3 regions of the Streptacidiphilus sp. EB129 genome follow, and region 3 is predicted to be linked to each of the others. Evidence: riboswitches for the same ligand, from Rfam matches in the RefSeq annotation. Region 3 holds a riboswitch; each other region holds the start of a gene.
The links. A riboswitch is a leader RNA that binds a small molecule or an ion and turns the genes downstream of it on or off. The one in region 3 is predicted to bind cyclic di-AMP.
Positions count from the first base shown of each region.

Region 1: another riboswitch for cyclic di-AMP. It lies ahead of ABH925_RS24340 (NlpC/P60 family protein); the one in region 3 lies ahead of ABH925_RS35085 (M23 family metallopeptidase).
Region 2: another riboswitch for cyclic di-AMP. It lies ahead of ABH925_RS09470 (transglycosylase family protein); the one in region 3 lies ahead of ABH925_RS35085 (M23 family metallopeptidase).

Region 1 covers NZ_JBGCCS010000021.1:85,538-92,658, forward strand. Annotated here, with positions in the region: gene ABH925_RS24330 (NYN domain-containing protein) at 1-413, shown strand, start outside; gene ABH925_RS24335 (NlpC/P60 family protein) at 580-1,635, shown strand; cyclic di-AMP (ydaO/yuaA leader) riboswitch at 1,934-2,084, shown strand; gene ABH925_RS24340 (NlpC/P60 family protein) at 2,095-3,165, shown strand; gene ABH925_RS24345 (ribose-phosphate diphosphokinase) at 3,286-4,230, shown strand; gene ABH925_RS24350 (NlpC/P60 family protein) at 4,675-5,604, shown strand; gene ABH925_RS24355 (hypothetical protein) at 5,665-6,975, shown strand; gene ABH925_RS24360 (glycosyltransferase 87 family protein) at 7,004-7,121, opposite strand, start outside.
Region 2 covers NZ_JBGCCS010000006.1:2,564-9,684, reverse strand. Annotated here, with positions in the region: gene ABH925_RS09490 (ferric reductase-like transmembrane domain-containing protein) at 1-759, shown strand, start outside; gene ABH925_RS09495 (FAD:protein FMN transferase) at 1-1, shown strand, start outside; gene ABH925_RS09485 (NADH-ubiquinone oxidoreductase-F iron-sulfur binding region domain-containing protein) at 756-2,117, shown strand; gene ABH925_RS09480 (ferredoxin) at 2,123-2,347, shown strand; gene ABH925_RS09475 (hypothetical protein) at 2,602-3,066, shown strand; gene ABH925_RS09470 (transglycosylase family protein) at 3,368-4,513, opposite strand; cyclic di-AMP (ydaO/yuaA leader) riboswitch at 4,516-4,710, opposite strand; gene ABH925_RS09465 (hypothetical protein) at 4,892-5,512, opposite strand; partial or broken gene ABH925_RS09460 (serine/threonine-protein kinase) at 5,568-6,047, opposite strand; gene ABH925_RS09455 (FkbM family methyltransferase) at 6,210-6,977, opposite strand.
Region 3 covers NZ_JBGCCS010000056.1:9,377-16,497, reverse strand. Annotated here, with positions in the region: gene ABH925_RS35100 (PrsW family intramembrane metalloprotease) at 1-1,499, shown strand, start outside; gene ABH925_RS35095 (hypothetical protein) at 1,629-3,290, shown strand; gene ABH925_RS35090 (hypothetical protein) at 3,346-3,648, shown strand; gene ABH925_RS35085 (M23 family metallopeptidase) at 3,790-4,776, opposite strand; cyclic di-AMP (ydaO/yuaA leader) riboswitch at 4,789-4,919, opposite strand; gene ABH925_RS35080 (VOC family protein) at 5,099-5,461, opposite strand; gene ABH925_RS35075 (bile acid:sodium symporter family protein) at 5,471-6,664, opposite strand; gene ABH925_RS35070 (thioredoxin family protein) at 6,848-7,121, opposite strand, start outside.

The sequences.
Region 1 (7,121 bases), on a different contig from region 3:
ACCCGGCGCTGCTGGACCAGTTGCTGGCGCTGCCGCAGACCCATCTGGTGGTGGACGGCTACAACGTCACCAAGAGCGGCTATCCCACCCTGCCGCTGGAGAAGCAGCGGGCCCGGCTGCTGAACGGCCTCTCCATGCTGGCCGCGCACAGCAGGGCCGAGGTCACCTGCGTGTTCGACGGCAAGGACCTGGACGCGCCGGTGCCGATGGCGCCGCCGCGCGGGGTGCGGGTGCTGTTCAGCCGTTCCGGGGAGACCGCGGACGAGCTGATCCGCCGGCTGGTCCGGGCCGAGCCGGAGGGGCGGCCGGTGGTCGTGGTCTCCACGGACCGCGAGGTCGCCGACGGGGTACGCAAGGCGGGGGCGCGTCCGGTGCCGTCCGCGATGCTGCTCAGGCGTCTCGTCCGTACCTGACGGCACATTATTACCTTGGACATTTCGGTCAATCCCCTCCTCATGTCACGGGAAGGGCGACACGGCCACTTGTCTCTCACTAGTCTCTGCTCTCGAACCTCTGTCCTGCCTCACCACCCGTCCGGGTGAAGCGGGGGTTTACCCGGTCCGAAGGGGAGAGCCTGTAGTGGCTTCGCATCGTCGCCTCAAGCAGCCCAGCAGGGCGCGGGTGTCCATCCTGACGGCAGCCGCCGCCACGGCGGTCGCGCTCACCGCGCAGGCCTCCGCGCACGCCGATCCCAAGCTGACCCTGGACCAGGCCAAGTCCCAGGTGGAGGCCGACCGCCAGGCGGCGAGCGCGGCGACGGAGCAGTACGACGGGGCGCAGGTCCAGGAGCAGGCGCTGCAGCAGAAGGTGAACGTCCTTCAGGACGAGATAGCCCGGCAGCAGGCCCAGGTGAACGCCGAGACCGCGCAGCTCGGCACGGTCGCCAGCGCCGAGTACCGGGACGGCACGGTGGACCCGACGGTGGCGCTGATGCTCTCCTCGGACCCCACCGGCTTCCTCGACAAGGCGACCGCCGAGAACCAGCTCAACGACGACCAGGTCGCCATGCTGTCCTCGCTGCAGGCGCAGCAGCAGACGCTGGCCAAGGAGAAGGCCGAGGCGGCGCAGGCGCTCGGTGCCCAGCAGGCGCTGCTGAAGCAGATGCAGCAGTCGAAGGCCGCCGCCGAGGCGAAGCTGCAGCACGCCCAGAGCATCCTCGACGGCCTCACCCCGGCCCAGCAGCAGCAGGTGAACGCGGCCGGTGGCGGCGGTGGCGGGTACGGCTCGGCGGCGCACAACGACAGCCACATGACGGTCGGCCAGATCGACCTGTCCGGGATCTCCTCGGCGGCCCGCACCGCGATGCTGGCGGCGATGAGCAAGGTCGGCATCGCCCCGTACTCGATGGGCGGCTCGGGCCCGAACGTCTTCGACTGCTCCGGCCTGGTGATGTGGTCCTACGCCCACGCCGGGATCACCCTGCCGCACTACTCCTTCTCCGACGAGACCGTGGGCTCGCCGGTGGCCTCGATGGCGGACGCCAAGGTGGGCGACATCATCGTGATGGAGGGCGGCAACCACGTGGGCCTCTACGCGGGCAACGGGATGCTGCTGAACGCCCCCGAGTACGGCTACACGGTCTCGATCCAGCCGATGAGCTACTTCGGCGGCGTGGTCGCCATCCGCCGGTTCTGACGTGTCGACACCCCAGAATGTGACTCACGTCACCGCAACCCCAACTCCCGGGTCGTTCTGACCGTTTTGACGGTCATGTCGTCGCAGTTCGGTCATGTGGCAACTACGTTCGGTTGGGGTTTCGGAACACTATCGTTACCTAAGAGAGTTTTTACTTACAGGGATTTGAACGGATCACGGTTGGGTCACTAGTGTCACTGATCGAACCACCGCGAAGTCGATCACTCAGCCTGAGTGGCAGCGGAGGTTTCCGCCGAGTCCGACCGCACGGCACGACGTCCGGATCCACCGGACGCCTACAGGGGAAACGCCGTCAGTTCGGAGCCGGGGAACCATGTTCCTCGGGGTGAATCGACGCCAGGCCGGCTTCTCGCCGGTGAAGCGCCGTAGGGCACGTCTTCCAGCCCGAACCCGTCAGCTCACCCGGTAGGCGGCCGTAGGAAGAAGGAGCTCGCCTTCGTGGCGTCCCATCGTCGTCCCAAGTCCCCCAGTCGCGCGCGGATAACCGTACTCACCGCTGCCGCCGCCACCACCGTCGCACTCTCCGCGACCGCGGCCCAGTCGGCCTCGGCGGCGCCCACACAGACCACCGCGCAGCTCCAGGCGGAGATCAACCAGGACAACCAGGCCTCCGACGCGGCGATCCAGCAGTACGACGCCAACCAGGAAGCCCAGCAGAAGGAGCAGGCCCAGGTCAGCACCCTGCAGGACCAGGTGGCCCGGCAGCAGGCCGCGGTCAACGCGCAGGAGGCCGGCCTCGGCGCCATCGCCAGCGCGCAGTACCGCGACGGTGCGATGGACCCCACGGTCGCGCTGATGCTGTCGTCGAACCCGACGAACTACCTGAACCAGGCCTCGGCGGCCGACCAGATCGCCAGCAGCCAGACCACGCAGCTCAGTGACCTGAAGACGCAGCAGGCCACGCTGGACCGGGAGAAGGCCGAGGCCCAGACCAAGCTCGCGGCCCTGGACCAGACCAGCAAGCAGCTCGCCGCCTCCAAGGCCTCGGTGCAGCAGAAGCTGGCCGCCGCGCAGGCCAGGATGGCCTCGCTGACCGCCCAGCAGCAGGCCGCGCTGGCTGCCGCGCAGCAGCAGGCCACGCCCACGAGCTCGCACAGCTCGGGCAGCGGCAGCTCCGGCTCCAGCGCGAACGGCTACAGCCCGAGCGGGTCGGCCGGCGACTCTGCGGAGGCGACCGCCTTCGCCGCCGCGCAGAGCAGGCTCGGCGACGTCTACGTCTACGGCGACACCGGCCCGACCACCTTCGACTGCTCGGGCCTGATGATGTGGTCCTACGCCAAGGCCGGCATCACCCTCGGCCGCACCACCTACGACCAGGTCACCCAGGGCACGGCGGTGAACTCCACCGCCGACCTCCAGATCGGCGACCTGGTCTTCTTCAACGGTGGCGAGCACGTCGGGATGTACGCGGGCCACGGCATGGTGCTGCACGCCCCGCACACCGGCACCGTGGTGAAGTACGAGCCCATCAGCTACATCGGCTCCATCTACGCGATGCGGCACCTGTAGGCCCTCGCTAGAGTTCTCGCAGTTCCTGAGGCCTGTCGTCCGGTCGGTCCGGGCGGCAGGCCTCGATGGCGCGTGCGCCGGGTCGCGCGTGCGCCGGGCCCCTGAGCGAGGAGAGCGTCGATGCGTGACATAGCGGTGTTCAGCGGCAGTGCCCACCCCGAACTGGCCGCGGAGGTCTGCGCCCATCTGGACGTACCGCTGAACCCGGTACGGGTCAACCGGTTCGCCAATGACTGCCTTGAGGTCCAGCTGCAGGCGAACTGCCGCGAGCGCGACGTCTTCCTGATCCAGCCGCTGGTCACCCCGGTGCAGGAGAACCTGGTCGAGCTGCTGCTGATGTGCGACGCCGCGCGCGGTGCCTCGGCCGGCCGGATCACCGTGGTGATGCCGCACTACGCCTACGCCCGCTCGGACAAGAAGGACGCGCCGCGGATCTCCATCGGCGGCCGCCTGGTCGCCGACCTGCTGGTGGCCTCGGGGGCCGGCCGGGTGCTGGCGATGACCCTGCATTCGCCGCAGGTGCACGGCTTCTTCTCGGTGCCGGTGGACCATCTGCACGCCCTGCGCGAGCTGGCCGAGCACTTCCGCCGCTACGACCTGTCCCGGACCACCGTGGTCTCGCCCGACCTGGGCAACGCCAAGGAGGCGGCGGCCTTCGCCCGGCTGCTCGGCGTCCAGGTGGCGGCCGGGGCCAAGCAGCGCTTCGCGGACGACCGGGTCACCATCAGCTCGGTGATCGGCGAGGTGGCCGGGCGCGACGTCATCGTGCTGGACGACGAGATCGCCAAGGGCAGCACGGTTCTCGAACTCCTGGACCGGCTGCGGGAGTTGGGCGCCCGTTCGATCCGCGTCGCGTGCACCCACGGACTGTTCACGGCCGGTGCGCTCAAGCGGCTCTCGGACCAGGAGGACGTACTGGAGATCGTCTGCACCAACACCGTGCCGATCCCGGCCGGGGAGCGCACCGACAAGCTCAGCGTCCTGTCGATCGCCCCGGCGATGGCCGAGGCGGTCCGCAGGATCCACAACGGGGAATCGGTCAGCGCGCTCTTCGACGCCGTGTGACGGTGACCCCGATCGAGGGAATCGATGCCGGGGCCCGCCCCGGCATCACCCAGGATGACGTGGCGTTTCGTCAGTTCGTTGGGGATTGGCATGAATATTCGCCAGTCGAGGTGTTTGGTGTCGTTGTGTCCGACTCGCTAACGTCTGCGCTCGGTCCTCCGCATCGTCGACCGTCCTTCCGGGCGGCACCGGGGGACCGCTGGGCTCGGTGACGCATCCGGCGTCGCGGCACGGCCCCGCACCGGACGAACGGAGCCCGCCCACGTGGCGTCCCACCGACGTGCCCGACCTCTGGGCCAGCACTCCGCCGTGGTGCTGTTCTCCCGGACCGCCGCGACCGTCGCCGCAGCCACCGCCGCGGTCCTGAGCACCGGAGGGAGCGCCCTGGCAGCCCGGGGCCCGGCCGCCCAGGGGCCGGTATCTCCAGGTACGGCGTCTCCAGGCATGCAGACCACCGGTGACGTGCAGCAGCAGGTCGACGCGCTCTACGCGCAGGCGGAGGTCGCCGGTCAGCGGTACGACGGGGCCCGGGAGCAGGAGCGGGCGCTGCTGCGCCGGGCGGTGCTGCTGCAGCAGCACATCGCCGAGGAGCAGCAGCAGGTGAACACCCTGGCCGCGACCGTGGGCTCGCTCGCCAGCGCCGAGTACCGGCAGGGCGGCGGCATGGACCCGCTGATGCAGCTGATGTTCAACGCCGACCCGCAGGACTACCTGGAGCGGGCCACCCACGCCGACCAGGCGGACGCCTCGGCCGCGCTGAGCCTGCAGGACCTGCGCGGCATCCAGCGCCGGCTGACCCAGGACCGGGCGGAGGCGCTGACCCAGCTGTCGGCCCTGGAGCTGCTGCAGCAGACCATCGCCGGCAGCAAGGCCGAGGCCCAGCGCCGCCTGGGCGCGGCGCAGGCGCTGCTCGGCAGCCTCAACGACCAGCAGCGCGCCACGATCCAGCAGGCCGAGAGCGACGCGGCCGGGGCGGCCGCGCAGGCGGCGGGGGAGGCCCTGCCGCCGGACCAGGGCCCCGCCTCGGACCGCGCGGCGGCGGCGCTCGCGGCGGCCCGCGGCGAACTGGGCAAGCCCTACGTCTACGGGGCGACCGGGCCGGGGGCGTTCGACTGCTCCGGCCTGATGTACTGGTCCTGGCACCACGCCGGGGTCTCGCTGCCGCGGACCTCGCAGGGGCAGGCCTACGCCGGACAGCGGATCCCGCTCTCCCGGGCCCGCCCAGGGGATCTTGTGATCTACTACGGCGACATGCACCACGTCGGGATGTACGCGGGGAACGGGATGGTGATCCACGCCCCCTACCCCGGCGCCAGGGTCCGCTACGAGCGGGTCGACGACATGCCGGTGGCGGCCGTGGTGCGTCCCGCCTGACACTGGAGGCCGGAACGGCCGCGGCGACCGGGACGGGCAGCGGCGATGAGGACGGCACGGGTGAGGACAGGCAGGCGGGCGCTGCTGGGCGCGGGCGCCGGAGCGGCGCTGCTGGCCGGCCTCGGCGCCGCCGGGGTCACCTGGCGGGACGACCGGCGCGCCGACGAGGTCGCGGACGCGGTCGACGACGACGCCTCGGCCCGCCGCGGCATCCAGCGGACGCTGGACCGCCGCGCCGCCGGCGTGCGCGGCCGCGACCTGAACGCGCTCACCGCCACCGTCGTCCCCGGTTCGCAGGCCCTGATCGACCAGCAGGGCACGCTGCTGCGGAACCTGGCCCAGGTGCCGCTGTCCGGTTGGGACTACCGACTGCGGGCCCTGGACGCCTTCGCGCTGCCGCCGACCCAGGTCGACGGTGCGGACCGCCGCGCGGTACGGGTCCAACTGGCGTACCGGCTCACCGGTTTCGACGCCACCCCGGTGACCGCCGACCAGTACCTCGGCTTCACCCGGATCGGCTCCGACTGGCTGCTGAGCGGCGGGCCGGGCGAGAGCCCGGGTCAGAGCCAGAGCCCGGGTGTCGCCGAGCTGTGGGACCTGGGCCCGGTCAACGTCGTGCAGGGTCGGCACTGCCTGGTGCTGGGCCTGCGCGGGGCAGCAGGGCTGCAGCCGCTCGCCGACGAGGCGGACCGGGCGGTGCCCGCCGTCAGCGCGGTCTGGGGCGACGGCTGGGGGCAGCGCACCGTCCTCCAGGTGCCGCTGGGCCTGGACCAGTTCGGCGCGCTGCTCGGCGCGGACCCGCTCGGCTTCAGCGCCATCGCCGCCGTCACCACCGGCGAGCTGGGCGCGGCCGAGGCCGGGCGCACCGAGCGGATCACGGTCAACCCGCAGGTCTGGGACGGCCTGAACGCCCTCGGCCGACGGGTCGTCACCACCCACGAGACCACCCATGTGGCCACCCGGGCGATCACCGAGCAGTGGACGCCCCGCTGGCTCTCCGAGGGCGCCGCCAACTGGACCGGCTACCTGGGCACCGGGCGGACGCCCGCCCAGATCGCCCCCGAACTCGCCGCGGACCTCGCCGCCGGGCGGGTGCCGGCCCAGCTGCCGGCGGACTCCGCGTTCGACGGCTCGGCCCCGGGGCTGCCGCAGGCGTACCAGCAGGCCTGGTTCGCCTGCCGCTGCGTGGTCCAGCGCCACGGGCAGCCCGCGCTGGTCGCGCTCTACCGCGCGGTCGCCGCCGCGGGCGGCCGCTCCGGCCAGGACGCCGCCACGGACACCGCGTTGCGCGGCACCCTGGGCGTCGGCCTCACGGCCTTCACCGCCCAGTGGCGCGCCGACCTCCTCGCGGCCCTGAAACCCACGTCCTAGCCGACCGCTACGGTCCGGGCCGGGCGTGCTACGGGGCCGGGGTGGCGGGGGCGCTCACCGTGGACTGCCAGAGGCGGCGGCAGGCCAGCACGGTGGCGGCGGCCAGCACCAGGTTGCGGACGCACAGGACGGTCACCCCGAGGGGG
Region 2 (7,121 bases), on a different contig from region 3:
ACCACCGCACTGCTGGCCGCCGCCGGCTCACCCAGCCCGCTCTGGTACGCAACGCGCGCGGGCGGCACCGTGGCGCTGGTGCTGCTGACAGCCACTGTCGCCCTCGGTGTCGCCGTCGGCGGGCGTCACGCGCCACGCTCCGTCGCCCGCTTCGAGATCAGCACACTGCACCGCAATCTCTCGGTGCTGACGCTGGTCTTCCTCGCCCTGCACATCGTCACGGCGATCCTGGACTCCTTCGTCCACCTCGGCTGGCTGATCACGGTGCTGCCCTTCACCGCGTCGTACCGCACGCTCTGGCTGGGCCTGGGCACCGTCGCCTTCGACCTGCTCCTCGCGATCGCGGCCACCAGCGCCGTCCGGCTGCGGATCGGGCAGCGCCGCTGGAAGGCCGTGCACTGGCTGGCCTACGCCTCCTGGCCGGTCGCCGTCTTCCATGCCGCCGGCACCGGCACCGACACCACGGCCCCACTCCAACTCGCGGTCTATGGCTGCTGCCTGGCCGTCGTCGTGGTCGCCGTCTGGTGGCGGCTGTACCGGGCCGGGCCCGGCCATACCGCGGTGCGCCTGTGGGCCGGGGTGGCGACGCTGGCCATACCGGTGGCGCTGGTCGCGTTCCTGCACGTCGGACCGCTGCAGCCGGGCTGGTCGCACCGGGCCGCCGGAGCGGTGGGACCAGTCGCCGTCACCGGCTCGGCCCATGTCACCGCCTCGTCCCAGCGACTGGCACTGTCCGAACCGGAAGGAGCGTCGCGATGACGTCCGACACCACCGCCTTCGACGTCACCGGCACGACCCCCGGGGCCGCCGGGGCCGAGGCCGGCCCGCACGGCACCCGCCTACTCTCCGGCTGGTTCAGCACCGGGCGCGCCGCCGACCTCGACGACCACCTCGACCGCTACGGCCCCCCGCCCGTGGAACGCGGGGCCCGGCGCGGCAGCAGCCCGCTGCTGGCCCGCGCGGCCGAGGAGGCGGGCCTGACCGGTCGCGGCGGCGCCGCCTTCCCGACCGGGCGCAAGCTGCACGCCGTGGCCACCGGCCGCGGCCCGGCCGTCGTGATCGCCAACGGCATGGAGAGCGAACCCGCCAGCGCCAAGGACCGGACCCTGCTCGCACTCGCGCCGCACCTCGTCCTGGACGGGATCGCGCTGGCCGCCCGCGCCGTCGGCGCCGACCAGGCGCACCTGTGTATCGCCCGCACCCGCCCCGAGCAGGCCCGCGAACTGCGCGCGGCTCTCGCGGAACGGGACCGCCGCGGCCTCGACACCGTCCCGGTCCAGCTGCACCAACTGCCGCACCACTACGTCTCCAGCGAGGAGTCCGCACTGGTCAACTGGCTCAACGGCGGTGACGCCCGGCCGACCTCGACGCCACCGCGCCCGTTCGAGCGGGGCGTCGGCGATCGGCCCACGCTGATCGACAACGTGGAGACGCTGGCACACCTGGCGCTGATCGCACGCTACGGCCCCGCCTGGTACCGCGAGGCCGGCGCCCCCGACGCGCCCGGAACCACCCTGGTGACCCTGGCCGGCGCGGTCCACCACCCCGGCGTCTACGAGGTACCCATGGCCGCCACTCTGGGCCGGCTGCTCGACCACGGCGGCGCACCGAACGAGCCGCTCTCCGCCGTCCTGCTCGGTGGATTCTTCGGCAGCTGGCTGCCTGCCGCGAGCGCGATGCCGGTCCGCTTCGCCAAGGAGGATCTCGCCGCCCTCGGCGCCGGCCCCGGGGCGGGTGTGCTCGTCGCCCTGCCCGAACGCGCGTGCGGCCTGGCCGAGACCGCATCGGTGCTGGCCTTCCTGGCCCGCAACGGGGCGCAGCAGTGCGGGCCGTGCCGTTTCGGTCTGCCCGCCGTCGCCGAGGACTTCGCCGCGCTCGCCCACGGCCGCACCGACCCGGCAGCGGTGCGCCGCCTCGAACAGCGCGTCGGACTGCTGGCCGGCCGCGGCGCCTGCCGGCACCCGGACGGCGCGTCCCGACTCGCCGCCACCGCCCTGCGTACCTTCGCCGCCGAGACCGAACGCCATCTGCGCTTCGGGCCCTGCCCGGCGGCGTCCCGGCCCCTGGTGCTGGACGTGCCCGGCGGCGCGGTCCCCGGCGCGCACGAGTGGCGGTGAGCACGATGGTCTTCAACCGTCCCGGTGATCGCGTCCTGCGGATCGACCGCATCGCCTGCGAAGGCCATGGGGCCTGCGCGGAACTGCTGCCCGAACTGCTCTCCCTCGACGAGTGGGGTTATCCGATCGTGCACAGCACGGCCGTCCCCGCGGAACTCGCCGCGCACGCCCGCCGCGCGGTCGCGGCCTGCCCGGTGCTGGCACTGCGGCTCGGCAGAGCGGGGAAGTGATCCGACGCCCGGCACGCTCGGAGCGCCGGACGGAATTAATTTTCGGGGCCGGATAAATCGATCACGAGGCATTACCAGGCAACTTAGCCACTTCTTAGTAATTGCACCCGTTCGCCTCCCCATTCAGATATTGACCGACCTCCGACAAGTCCGTTTTACTCTTGAGTAACGTCATTCTCCGGCCGCACCCAGGGGAATCGATCAATCACGCCCGGACTCCCTGGGGCAGCCTTACCGAAAGGCTTGGCATGCCCATGTCCAGACCCCTTCGCGACTCCCTGGCGCCTCGCCTCGCCGCCGCGGTCCTGTGCCTGGCCGTGGCCTGGATCCACGTCCAGGACCAGGGCGGATTCCCCGGCAACAAGACCCCCACCTACGTCGGCATCGGCTACTACGCCCTGGAGGCCACCGGCGTGCTCTGCGCCCTGGCCCTGTTCGCCGGCCGCAGTCTCCCGTCGCGCGTCCTGTTCTGGCTCGCCATCGCGGGAGTGGCCCTGGGGCCGCTCCTCGGCTACATCCTGTCGCGCGGCCCGGGGCTGCCGGACTACAGCGACGACAGGGGCAACTGGACCGAGCCCCTGGGACTGGTCAGCATCGCGGTGGAAGTCGTGCTGCTGACCCTGGCTCTCACCCAGGCCCTCGCCAGCAGGCCGGCCGTCGGGGGTACCCGAGAACGCGCGGGCACGTCACCGCGGCAGCGCAGCGCGGCGTCCAACTGACCGCACCGAATCCCCGTGGAACACTCCGGCCTTGGGAATCCAGCCCGGCATTCCCCGGAGTTAAAAGGCCCAGAGAATGAACAGCCAGGAGTGCGCTGATTTCCTGGACGCGTACACCAGGCTGCTGGAAAGGGACCGGTCCGGCCCGTATTTCGCCGACCACCCGAAGAGCGAGCCCCCTTCGGCACCGGCCGGGGTCGGGCTTGAGGCGGGGGACGGTCCACCGACGCAGCAGCCCGCCGCACGGCTCCCCAACAGGGGAGGCCGTGCGGCGGGCGGGCGCCGGGCAGGAGTCGGTCCGTCAGTACCAGTTGTGGGCCTGCCAGAAGGCCCAGGCCTGGTTGGGGCTGCCGTACGTGGTGTTCATGTAGTCCAGCGCCCAGCGCAGCTGGGTGGCGGGGTTGGTCTGCCAGTCGGCGCCGGCGGAGGCCATCTTGTCGCCGGGCAGCGACTGGGGCAGGCCGTAGGCACCGGAGGAGGGGTTGGTGGCGCTGACGTTCCAGCCGCTCTCGTGGGAGATGATCTGGTCGAACGAGGCGAGCTGGTCGGCCGGGACGATCTGCGCGGCGATGGACTGCGGGTCGCCGGAGAGGTTGGCGGCGGGGGCGGCGGTCGAGCCCGAGGACGACTGGGCGCCGGTGCTCTGGGTCGCGGGGACCTGTGTCTCGTTCTGGGCGGCGCCGCTCTGGGCCGAGCTGTTCGACGCACCGCCGGTCAGACGAAGACGCTGACCCGGGAAGATCATGTTCGGGCCGTCAGTCAGGGTGGAGCGGTTCAGCTGATACAGCGTCTGCCAGCCACCGGCCACGTGGTGGGACTGCGCGATCGTGGACAGCCAGTCGCCGGAGGCCACGGTGTAGGTGGTGGGCGCGGCGGTGGTGGGCGCTGCGGTGGTGGGTGCGGCCGTGGTGGGTGCGGCCGGGGCCGCCTGGGCGGTCGAGGACTGCTGCGCCGGAGCCGGGGATTCCGAACCCTCGGAGTCGCCCGAGGCCTGGGCGGCACCGCTGCTGGAGGAGGATGCGCCGGAGCCGGCGGAGGCGGTGCTGACACTGGCGGGTGCGCCGCCCTGGCTCAGGCCGGCCTGGGGGCCGCACACCGGCCAGGCAGTGGGACCCTGCGAGGCGAGCACCTTCTCCGCGACGGCGATCTGCTGACTCTGGGTGGCCTGGTCGGCGGTGGCGGCATACTGCTGGCCGCCGTAGGCGTCCCAGGTGGAGGCGGAGAACTGCAGTCCGCCGTAGTAGCCGTTGCCCGTGTTGATCGACCAGTTGCCGGAGCTTTCACACTGGGCGACCTGGGCCCAGGTCGAGACCGGGGCGGCGAAGGCGCTCGTCGTGCCGACGAGCGGGATGGCTATGCCCGCGCCGGCCACGCCGGCGGTGGCGACCAGGCGCTTGGCCTGGTTGGTACGGGGGCGACGATGACGGCCATTTCCAGGCATGAGCATGACAGAAGCCTCTCCGACGCCTGCGAGGTGAGCTGTCGGATTCGGGCCGTGAGGTAGCCCGGCCGCGCCGAAGCACGGCTTCACCCCAAGCCGCAGCCGGGTGCGCTGCGGCGACTTACCTGGTTCCCCCGCCTCTGCCGTGGTGATGTTTGTGGGCGCCCTCGACCTCCGCCGGCAGAATTCGGCGTTCCGGAGTGCGAGGTTCCGCTAGATGCGAACAGGCTGCACGCTAGACAGAAGGGAGGCCGCAGTGCAACTGGCTGTGACGACGGCCACAGGGGATCAGCACACAGGCATCCCTTATGTCCCATTGAGGGAGAAATGACATGTTGTCACACCGATTGCACGGGAACGAGCGCCCCGGCAGGCGGGCCCCGGTCACTGGGGCGGGAGGGCCACCAGGGTGTTTCCCTGACGGGCCGCCACCAGAGTGCCGGTCGGGTCCTCGGCCACCATCCAGGCGTCGGTGCGGGTGACCGGCTCGCTGTAGCGCCAGCGGACCGAGCCGTCGGAGGCGTTGATCGCCCAGAAGCCGTCCGCGCCGCCGGCCGCCGGGACCAGCAGCAGATCGGCGCCGAGTTTGCCCGCCACGGAGTCCCAGGCGGCGATCCCGACCGGGTCGTTCATCGTCCAGCCGACGCCGGGGGTTTCGACGAGCCCCCAGGTGTAGACGGTGCTGCCGTTGGTGTTCTCCACGACGATGACCTGAGCCCCGAACTGGTTCCCCCCGAACTCGCCGGTCTTGGTGCCGGTGGCCGGGTCGATCACCAGCGCCGTCCGCAGCTCCTCGCGCATCACGACGCGGTTCCCGGCCACGCGAACGTGGGACACATCGAGCGCGGCCACCCCCGGGTAGGTCCAACTGCTGGTGCCCGTCGCCTGGTCGTAGGCCTGCAGGTCGGCCACCTCGGTGGCGTCCTTGCTGAGGTTGGCCTTCACCAGCACCTTGCCGCCGGCCAGCACCGCCGCCGCGCCCTGCGGGCACAGGTCCGCAGCCACTGCGGCCGGGGTCGGGCGGGCGGCCGGGTTCTTGGCGAAGCAGGAGCGGAGCAGCGGCGTCAGCCCGGCCGAAGTCGATGACCCGTGGCCCCCCGGGCGAGAGCAGCACGTTCCCGGGCTTGAGGTCGCGGTGCACGAGGCCCACCGCGTGGATTCCGCACAGCGCCTCGGCAAGGCCCGCGCCCAGGGCGCGCAGGCTGCGCTCCGGCAGCGGCCCGTGCTCGGCCACCGCAGCGCCGAGTGTCGGGCCGAGCACATACGCGGTCGCCAGCCAGGGGGTCGCCGCCCGGGTGTCCGCGCCCTCCACCGGCGCGGTCCAGGGGCCGGTCACCGCGCGGGCCATGGCCACCTCGCGGGCGAACCGATCGCGGAACTGCTGGTCCGCCGCCAGATCGGGCCGGACCACCTTGACCGCCACCGCCCGGCCGCCGGCCGAACGCGCGAGATAGACCCGGCCCATGCCGCCCTCGCCCAGCCGCGCCAGCAGCCGGTACGGGCCGAGCTGCTGCGGATCCGACGCCTCCAGCGGCTGCACCGCGCTCCCCCGTTCCTCCGCGCGACCGGGAGCCGTGGAGCTACGTCTCACGACCGGGGCGACGCCTCCAGCGACTTGCCGTGCCCACGGTGATCATGTGCACAGGCGGGGACATTATCGCCATGCGCTCGGACCTGGCTTGGAAAAATTTGACCTCACCTCTCAACTGCGGACGGCGTACACCGTGTAGTAGTCCAGATGCGCCAGCGCTGCCGGCGCCTCGGTCCTGACCGAGAACCCGTGCGCGGTGAGCATCCCCATGGCCCTGTCGAGCGTGCCCTCCAGGTCCTGCAACTCCAGCACGATCTGGTCGATGCGCTGCCAGTCCGCGTCGTCGATCCCCTGCAGCACGTCGAGTTCTGCGCCTTCCACGTCGACCTTGAGCAGGTCGACGCGATCGATGCCGGGATACCGCGCCAGCGCCGTGGACAGCCGTTCCACGGTGACGGTCACGTCTTCGCCCTGATACAGGTGGTCGCCCACCCCGTCTCCCCACATGCTCGCGATGTGGTCGCGGTCGTGCTTCTTCTGATCGGGATAGCGGGTCGAGTTGCCGGGCAGGTTGGGGTAGAAGGTGAAGGTGACGGGCCCCTCGAAGTCACCGGAGAGGCCGTGCGGTACCACCTCAACGTCGGTGGCGTGGTGGAGTTCGAGATTGCTGCGCAGGGCCTGGAGAGTCCTCGGCATGGGCTCGAAGGCCACGATTCGGGCCTGCGGCCAGTGGCGCTTGACGTACAGCGAGAAGATCCCGACGTTCGCGCCGACGTCCAGCACGCAGCCGTTGGCGGGCACGGTGATGCCGTGCCGCAGGTAGGTGTGGTCGGTGAACATCTCGGCGTAGATGGCCTTCAGTTCCTGGACGGCACCGTCCGTCTGAAGCCCGTAGCAGCTGAAACCTTCGTCGAGCTCGACAAGACCGATCGCGATCATGAGGAACGCTCACTCTCTGCGCTGCCGGTGGGCACCAACCCGCCGTCCGTTGAGCGTGCTTGACGGAGCGTTCGGCCCCGGCCGGCCCGCCGATCTCCAGGAACTCTAATGGTGTGGGATTAGTGAAGGGACTAGCCTCCGGTT
Region 3 (7,121 bases):
TCAGCCATCAGATCGGCGGCGGCGAGACGCTCGGAGCGAGCCTGGTCGCGCCGCTGGTGGAGGAGTCCGCGAAGGGCTCGGCGATCCTGCTGCTGTTCCTGTTCCGCAGGCGCGACTTCAGCGGCATCGTCGACGGCGTCGTCTACGCCGGATTCACCGCGACCGGCTTCGCCTTCACCGAGAACATCCTCTACATCGGGCGCTCGGTGCTGGACGGGAACCGCGACGGGATGGGCATCACCCAGACCGTGATCACCTTCGTGCTGCGCGAGGTGATGTCGCCGTTCGCGCATCCGCTGTTCACCTCGATGACCGGGGTGGGCTTCGGCATCGCGGCGATGACGCGCAAGCGCTGGCTCGCGGTACTGGCGCCGATCGGCGGCTGGGTCTGCGCGATGATCATGCACGGCACCTGGAACGGCTCGTCGGTGCTGGGCCCGTTGGGCTTCATCGGCGTGTACTTCCTGTTCATGGTGCCGGTCTTCGGGCTGATGGTGTGGCTGGTGCTGTGGTCGCGCCGCAGTGAGCTGCGGGTGGTCGAGCGGCAGCTCCCGGTGTACGCGGCGGCGGGGTGGATCATGCCGCAGGCACCGCTGGTGCTGGCCTCGATGCGAACCCGGCGGCAGGCCCGGGAGCTGGCCAGGTTCACCCAGGGCAGGCCGGGCGAGAAGATCATGCGCGAGTACGTCAGCTTCGCGACCTCGCTGGCGTTCCTGCGGCAACGCGCCGAGCGCGGACAGGCGGGGTCGGACTTCGCCGAGCGCGAGCAGGAACTGCTGCACCACCTGTGGGAGCGCAAGGAGCTGGTGACCGACGCGTTCAGCCGGGTCGGCGCACAGGAGTGGTACCGGACCCACCCGGTCCAGCGCCCCGTGTACGGGTTCCCCGGCCCCGGCTACCCGAACGGCTACGGCCTGCGACCGCAGCCCTACCCCCAGCAGTACCCACGGGGCTACCCCCAGCCCTACCCCCAGCCCCACCCGTACGCACAGCCCCAGCCGTACCCGCAGCCGCAGCCCCACCCGTACGCACAGCAGCCGCAGCCGCAGCCCTACCCGCAGCCCTACCTCCAGCCGCAGCCGTACGCACAGCCCGAGCCGGGGCCGTACCCCCAGCCCCAGCCGTACACGCAGCCCCCTCAGCCCCAGCCCTACCCCCAGCCGCAGCCGTACCCGCAGCCACAGGCACAGGCACAGGCGCCGTACGGCGCCCCCGGCGGCCACCGCCCTGCCCAGCAGGCCCCCACGCCGTACCTTCCCGCGCAGCCGGCCCCGGGCCACGGCGGCTACGCCCACCCGGTCCAGCCCTACGGCTACCCCGCGGCCACCCCGCCCCAAGCCGCCCCGCAAACCCCTCACCCGGCCCAGGCCCAGGCCCAGGCCCCGGCCCAGTCCGCACCGGCCGCGTCCGAGGCCCAGCCTCCCGCCGCGCCCACCGCGCAAACCCCCGCGCAAGCCCCCGCGCAGCCGGAGGCGCCCGCGGCGCGCGACGTTCCCTGAGGGCGCGCGCACAACATCCGCACGCCAGTGTCCGATCGCATCGGAACCATCGGAGCCTCACTTCGCGTTGTTCTCTTAACCCCGCACAAACGGTGCGGAGACGCCGATACAGCGTCAGGAGGCCCGCGGATGACCGATGGCATCTATCGCATGGCCGTGACCAGTGGTTACGTCCACAAAGAGACGGTTTCTCTGGCGGGGCAGCAGGTCAGGCACTGGCTGAAGGCGCAGCACTACGACGATCCCGGCGCCGAGGACGGCCGCCACCGCATCGGATCGCAGGCCGTGCTGGACTGTGCGCTCAAGGACCGGCTGCGTGGAGCCGCAGGCGCGAAGGAGTCGGTCGCGCGCTGGCGACTACGGGAATTCACTCCGCAGGGAATCTGGCAGACCTCACTGACGATCAGCACCCCGCAGGCCGGACGCACCTGGGTACGCCTGGACGCCGAGCAGCTGCCGGTCCGCGGCAGCTCCGCGACCAAGGCGCCGGTACCGGCCCTGGCCCGGGGCCTGCTGGACGCGCTGGCCCCGGCCGAGGGCGAGCACGAGGGCGCGGCCCGGCTGCACGTGATGCCCACCGTGATCGAACGCGGGGACGTCGACGAGGTGCTGGACGAGCTGTGCGACCCGGACCGGCGGATGCCCATCGTGGTGGCGAGTACACCGCCCCGGGTCGACTTCGAGGACTGGCTCGCCGAGACCGTCGACCCGCTGCTGCGCGGCTGCGCCGGGCTGGCCGTGCTCTACGCCCTGTCGCCCTCGGCCGAACGCGACTTCAACCGCACCCTGGAGCACCACCGGGTGTACGGCGGCGCGGTGCGCACCTACCTTCCCGGCCTCGACCCCGCCTGGGCCCCCGAGGCCCAGCGGCACCGGGTGATGGCCCGGCACACCCTCGACGCCGACCTGCGCCGGGCGTCCGGCCTGCTGGCCTGGCTGCCGCGCCGGCTCGCGGTGCAGACCCCCCTGCCCGACGCGCTGGCGGGGCTTCCCCCGCTGCGCTCCCGCGTGGTCACGGACGGTACCGCCGAAATCGACGGGGTCCAGCCCGGTTCGCTGCTGGTGGACCACAGCGAGGAGGAGGCGCACGAGGAGCGGGCCCGGGCCGAGGAGCTGCAGGAGGTCCGTCGCTGGCTCCGCGCGGCCGAGGAGCGCGAGTCGCAGCTGGCCGCCGAGTACGACGAGCAGTACAGCGAACTGCGCGAGGCGCGCACCGAGGTCCGGTCGCTGCGCGGCCGGCTCGCCGACGCGGGCGGCCCGGAACTGCTCACCTCACTGCCGGTGGTGCCGGACGGCAACCGGCAGGACCCGGTCTCCTTCGCCGAGTTGCTCGACCGGATGCACGAGTTCCCGCTGCTCGCCTTCACCGGCGACCCGCGCCTGACCAAGGAGCTCGACGACCAGACCGACCACCCCACCTGGGTCCGGATGGCCTGGGACGCGCTGCTGGCCCTGCAGGACTACGCCGAGGCGGCGGTGCGCGGGGAGTCCGGCGGCGACTTCCGCCGCTGGTGCGAGAACACTCCCCCGGACTGCCATGTCTTCCCCCCGCGCAAGGTGATCCGCGACGAGTCGCGGACGGTCCGCACCAACGGCAAGTGGAAGGGCGAGCGGGAACTGCCGGTACCGGCGACCGTCAGCCCTTCGGGCAAGGTGTTCATGGGCGCCCACCTGCGCATAGGCGGCGGGGGCACCGCTCCCCGGCTGCACTACCACGACGACTGCTCCGGTACCGGCCGCGTCTACATCGGCTACATAGGCCTGCACCTCCACAACACTCGCACCAACTGACCGCCCCGGTCCCGGGTTAGGGTCGAGACCGGACTACTGCTGGAGGTTGGACGACATGGCACGGATTCCCTCATCGCTCGTCGCGGCGAGCGGTCTGGTCGGCGGATTCGCGATCGCACGGGCGACCAGAAAGCGCGAGTTGGGCGGGGTCGCCCTGGCCGCGGCCGGCGCGGTGGCGGCCACGCAGTGGAAGCGCTCCGCCGGGACCGGCACGGCGGTGGCGCTCACCGGCCTCTACGTCGCGGCGTTCGCGGGCTCCCATCCGCTGGCGAAGAAACTGGGCGCATGGCCGTCGGTGGCCACCGTCTCGGCGGGTGTCGCCCTGGCCTCCTGGGCCGCCGTGGACCGCCGCGCCTGACAGCAGGCGGCGCCCCCGCCGCAGCGCAAGCCGACGGCCCCGGTGTCGGGGGGATGTCACCGGGGCCGTCGGGGTCTGTGCGGGCCTGGTCTGCGCGGGCCTGCTCTCTGTGAGCCCCGCTTCAGGGCCTATGGGGCCCGATCAGAGGGCGAGGCCGTGGTCGGCGAGCCAGCCGGCCGGGTCGACGGGCTCGCCGCCGGCCGGGCGGACCTCTAGGTGCAGGTGCGGCCCGGCGGCGTTGCCGGTGGCGCCGACGCGGCCGATGGGCTGACCGGCCGTCACCTCGCCCGAGCCGACACCGATCGCCGACAGGTGGCAGTACCAGAGCTCGGTGCCGTCCGGCATGGTCTCCACCACGCGGTACCCGTAGGCGCCGGCCCAGCCCGCCGAGGTGACGGTGCCCGCGCCGATGGCGAGCACCGGAGCGCCGGTGGGGGCGGTGAGGTCCAGCCCGGTGTGCAGGTGGGCCCAGAACGAGTCCGACTGTCCGAAGCCCGCGCCGGTGGTCGCCCCGGGCACCGGAGCGACCAGGGTGCCCAGCTGTGCCACCGCCTGCGGGCGGTGCGCCCGGAGCGCGGCCTCGACGGCCGCGGCAGTCTGCTCTCCCGGGGAGCGCTGGGCGGCTGCCTGCGCGGCCGACCCGGCGGCGGCCTGCGCCGCCTGCTGCTCCGCCTCGGCGGCGAGCTGCTGCAGTCTGGCCTGCTTCTCCGCCGCCGCCTGGGCGGCCTGTCGGCGGGCCGTGTCCTCGGCGGTGGTCTTCTGCTGTGCTGCCTGGTTCCGTATCCGCTCCGCCAGCGCAGTGCCCGGATCCGTGTTGGCCGCCGTGTTCGAGCCGAAGCCGACGGTCTGGCCGTGGTCCTGGTGGGACCGGTCCTGATGCGCGATGAGCGTGCCCTTGGCGGCGCTGCCCGGCTCCGCCGCGAACGCGCTTGCCGGGGCGGCGAGTCCGGTCGCGCCGACCGCCGCCATCGCCGCGAAGCCGAGCACGGCGGAGGGGGCGATGCCCGACGACCGCTGCTGCGGCACCGCGGGCTGCGGCGCTGCCGCCCGTGGCATCGACCGAGGCGTTTCCGGCTCGTCGATGTCGGACTGTTCGGGGGCCCAGGTGGTGGGCTGGTACGACGCCACCGTCGGCGTGCTCCTTTCCTTCCCTTTCGCCGACCGGGTTAGCTGACGGGTTCGGAGAGGAAGGTCCCCTACAGCCAGGTGCGGCTGATTCACCCCGACGTACGTGGTTCCCCGGCTCCAACTGGATTAGGCGACTGAGCACGACGCCGTCCGACTAACGGCAGAACTTCGCGCTGCGTTATAGAAAGGTAATCCTAGTGCCGCTTGAATCCAAGTGATCCAGGGGGTGCAGTTGTGGATCGAGGGCCTGCAGTTGTGGATCGAGGAGGTACATTTTTGATGTGTACTGAATCATGAACGAGAAACAATCACTGACACTCTGTCATCGCACCAGGCAGAACTCGTTGCCCTCCGGGTCGTGCATCACCTGGAATGCTCCCTGGTCGTCGGTCTGCACCTCACCCACCACCTGCGCTCCGCGCCGCAGCAGTTCGTCACGGACCGCGTCGATGTCGCCCACCTCGACGTCCAGGTGCAGCCGGTTCTTCTTCGTCTCCTTGCCCTCCGGCACCGCCTGGAAGGCCAGTCGGGGCTGACCGCCGGGCGGGTCGACGTAGGACCACTGCGGCGTCCGGTCCACCGGGGAGCCACCGACCAGCAGTGCCCAGAACCGCACCAGACCCGCGGGGTCGGCGCAGTCCACCACGATCTCGTCCAGCCTTCCCAGCCCGGCTTCGATGCCCATGGCCTCACGCTAGCGCCGCCGGGACCGCCCAGGGGAGTCCGCCGCACCGACCAGGCGGCCGACCGATCCGGCGAGCACCTTCTGCAGCAGGCTGTACGCCAGAATCGGCAGCAGCACCAGGGGATGATCCGGTATCCGCGTCGCCGCGACGACCGCGCTGGCACTGCTGTTGTTCATTCCCGAGGCGTAGGTGACCGCGATCGCGTCGGACCGGGGAATCCGCAGCCGGTTCGCGATCACCCAGCCGGTGAGAAAGGAGCAGCCGCACATCAGCCCCGCCGCGACGGTGACCAGGACCAGGAAGTCCGGGTCGGGACGGGCGAGCACCTGGCCGAGCGCGCCACAGGCGTTGGTATAGCTCAGGCTGACCACCACCCCGAGGTTCAGCAGCCGGATCACCGGCAGCGCCGGTGTCAGCCCGCGGCCCACGCGGGCCGCGACCTGCCCGGCCAGCAGCCCCGAGGCGCAGGGCAGCACCACCGCCAGGACGGCGAACACGCTGCTCGCGGTACGGGCGATCGCGTGCAGGTCGGTGGCGTAGTCACCGGCCGTGAGAAAGCCGCCGAGATGCAGCCCGAGCGGGATGGTCAGCGGGCTCAGCAGGGTCGAGCCGACCACCAGCCCGAGGGTGAGGGTGGCGTTCCCGTCGCTGCCCTGCGCGAAGACGGTGGCACCGGCGGCCACCGGCATCGCCCCGATCAGGGCCAGGCCCACCAGCAGGCTCTGCGCCTCCTTCTGGTTGTGCCACCCGGCGGCCGCCACCGAGGCCGCCGCCAGCAGCAGGGTCGGCAGCAGTGCGTTGGTGAGGATGCCCAGCAGCAGCGGACCGGGGCGGCGCAGCAGCCGTGGCAGTTGCTCGGCCCGGGCGGTGAGTCCGGCGGTGAACACGATCAGCGCCAGCAGCCCGGCCGGCAACGGGAAGCCAACCGCGCCGACATGCCCGAGTGACACCCGGCGCAGGGCCTCGCCCGGTTCCGGCAGTACGGCGGCGAGGACGTACATCCCCACCATGATCCACAGCAGTTGCCGCTGCAGCGCCCCGCCGAGGCGGGCCAGCACCCCGTCCACCACAGCGGGATGCCCGGCGGACGACTGCCCGGCGGACAGCTGCTCGGCGGACGACTGCCCGGCGGACAGCTGCTGGGCGGACGGCTGCTGGGGAGACGCGTGCGCGGGAGACCGGCGCACGGGGGATGAACGCATGGCGGGAGCCCTCCGTCCTGTCATGGCATGGTGCTGGTGCCTGCGGCCCGGAGCGGGCGTACGCCTGTCGTGCCTGACATCTGATCAGAAGGCACCGGGGGAAGTCCCGTCAGAGCCCGCGAACTCATTCGATCGAGTGGCTTACGACTCGACCGGGAATACCGGCATACCGGATGAACCCGATCATTCCGTGTTGCCGTACGGCGGGTAGAGCCAGTCCACCAGCATGTTGGCGAACTGGTCCTCGGACATCGACCGTGCCTGGGCGAACGACCCGTCGTCGGTGGTGTGGCGCACCGTCCCGTCCGGTCCGAGCAGGGCCAGCGCCGGGATGCCGCTGCTGGCGAGCCGGACATAACGGGCCGCCAGTTCGGTGTTGTGGTCGTACTGCCCCACATCCACGGTGACCAGGTGGTAGTTGCGGGACAGGATCAGCTGGATGCCGGGGCTGGCCACC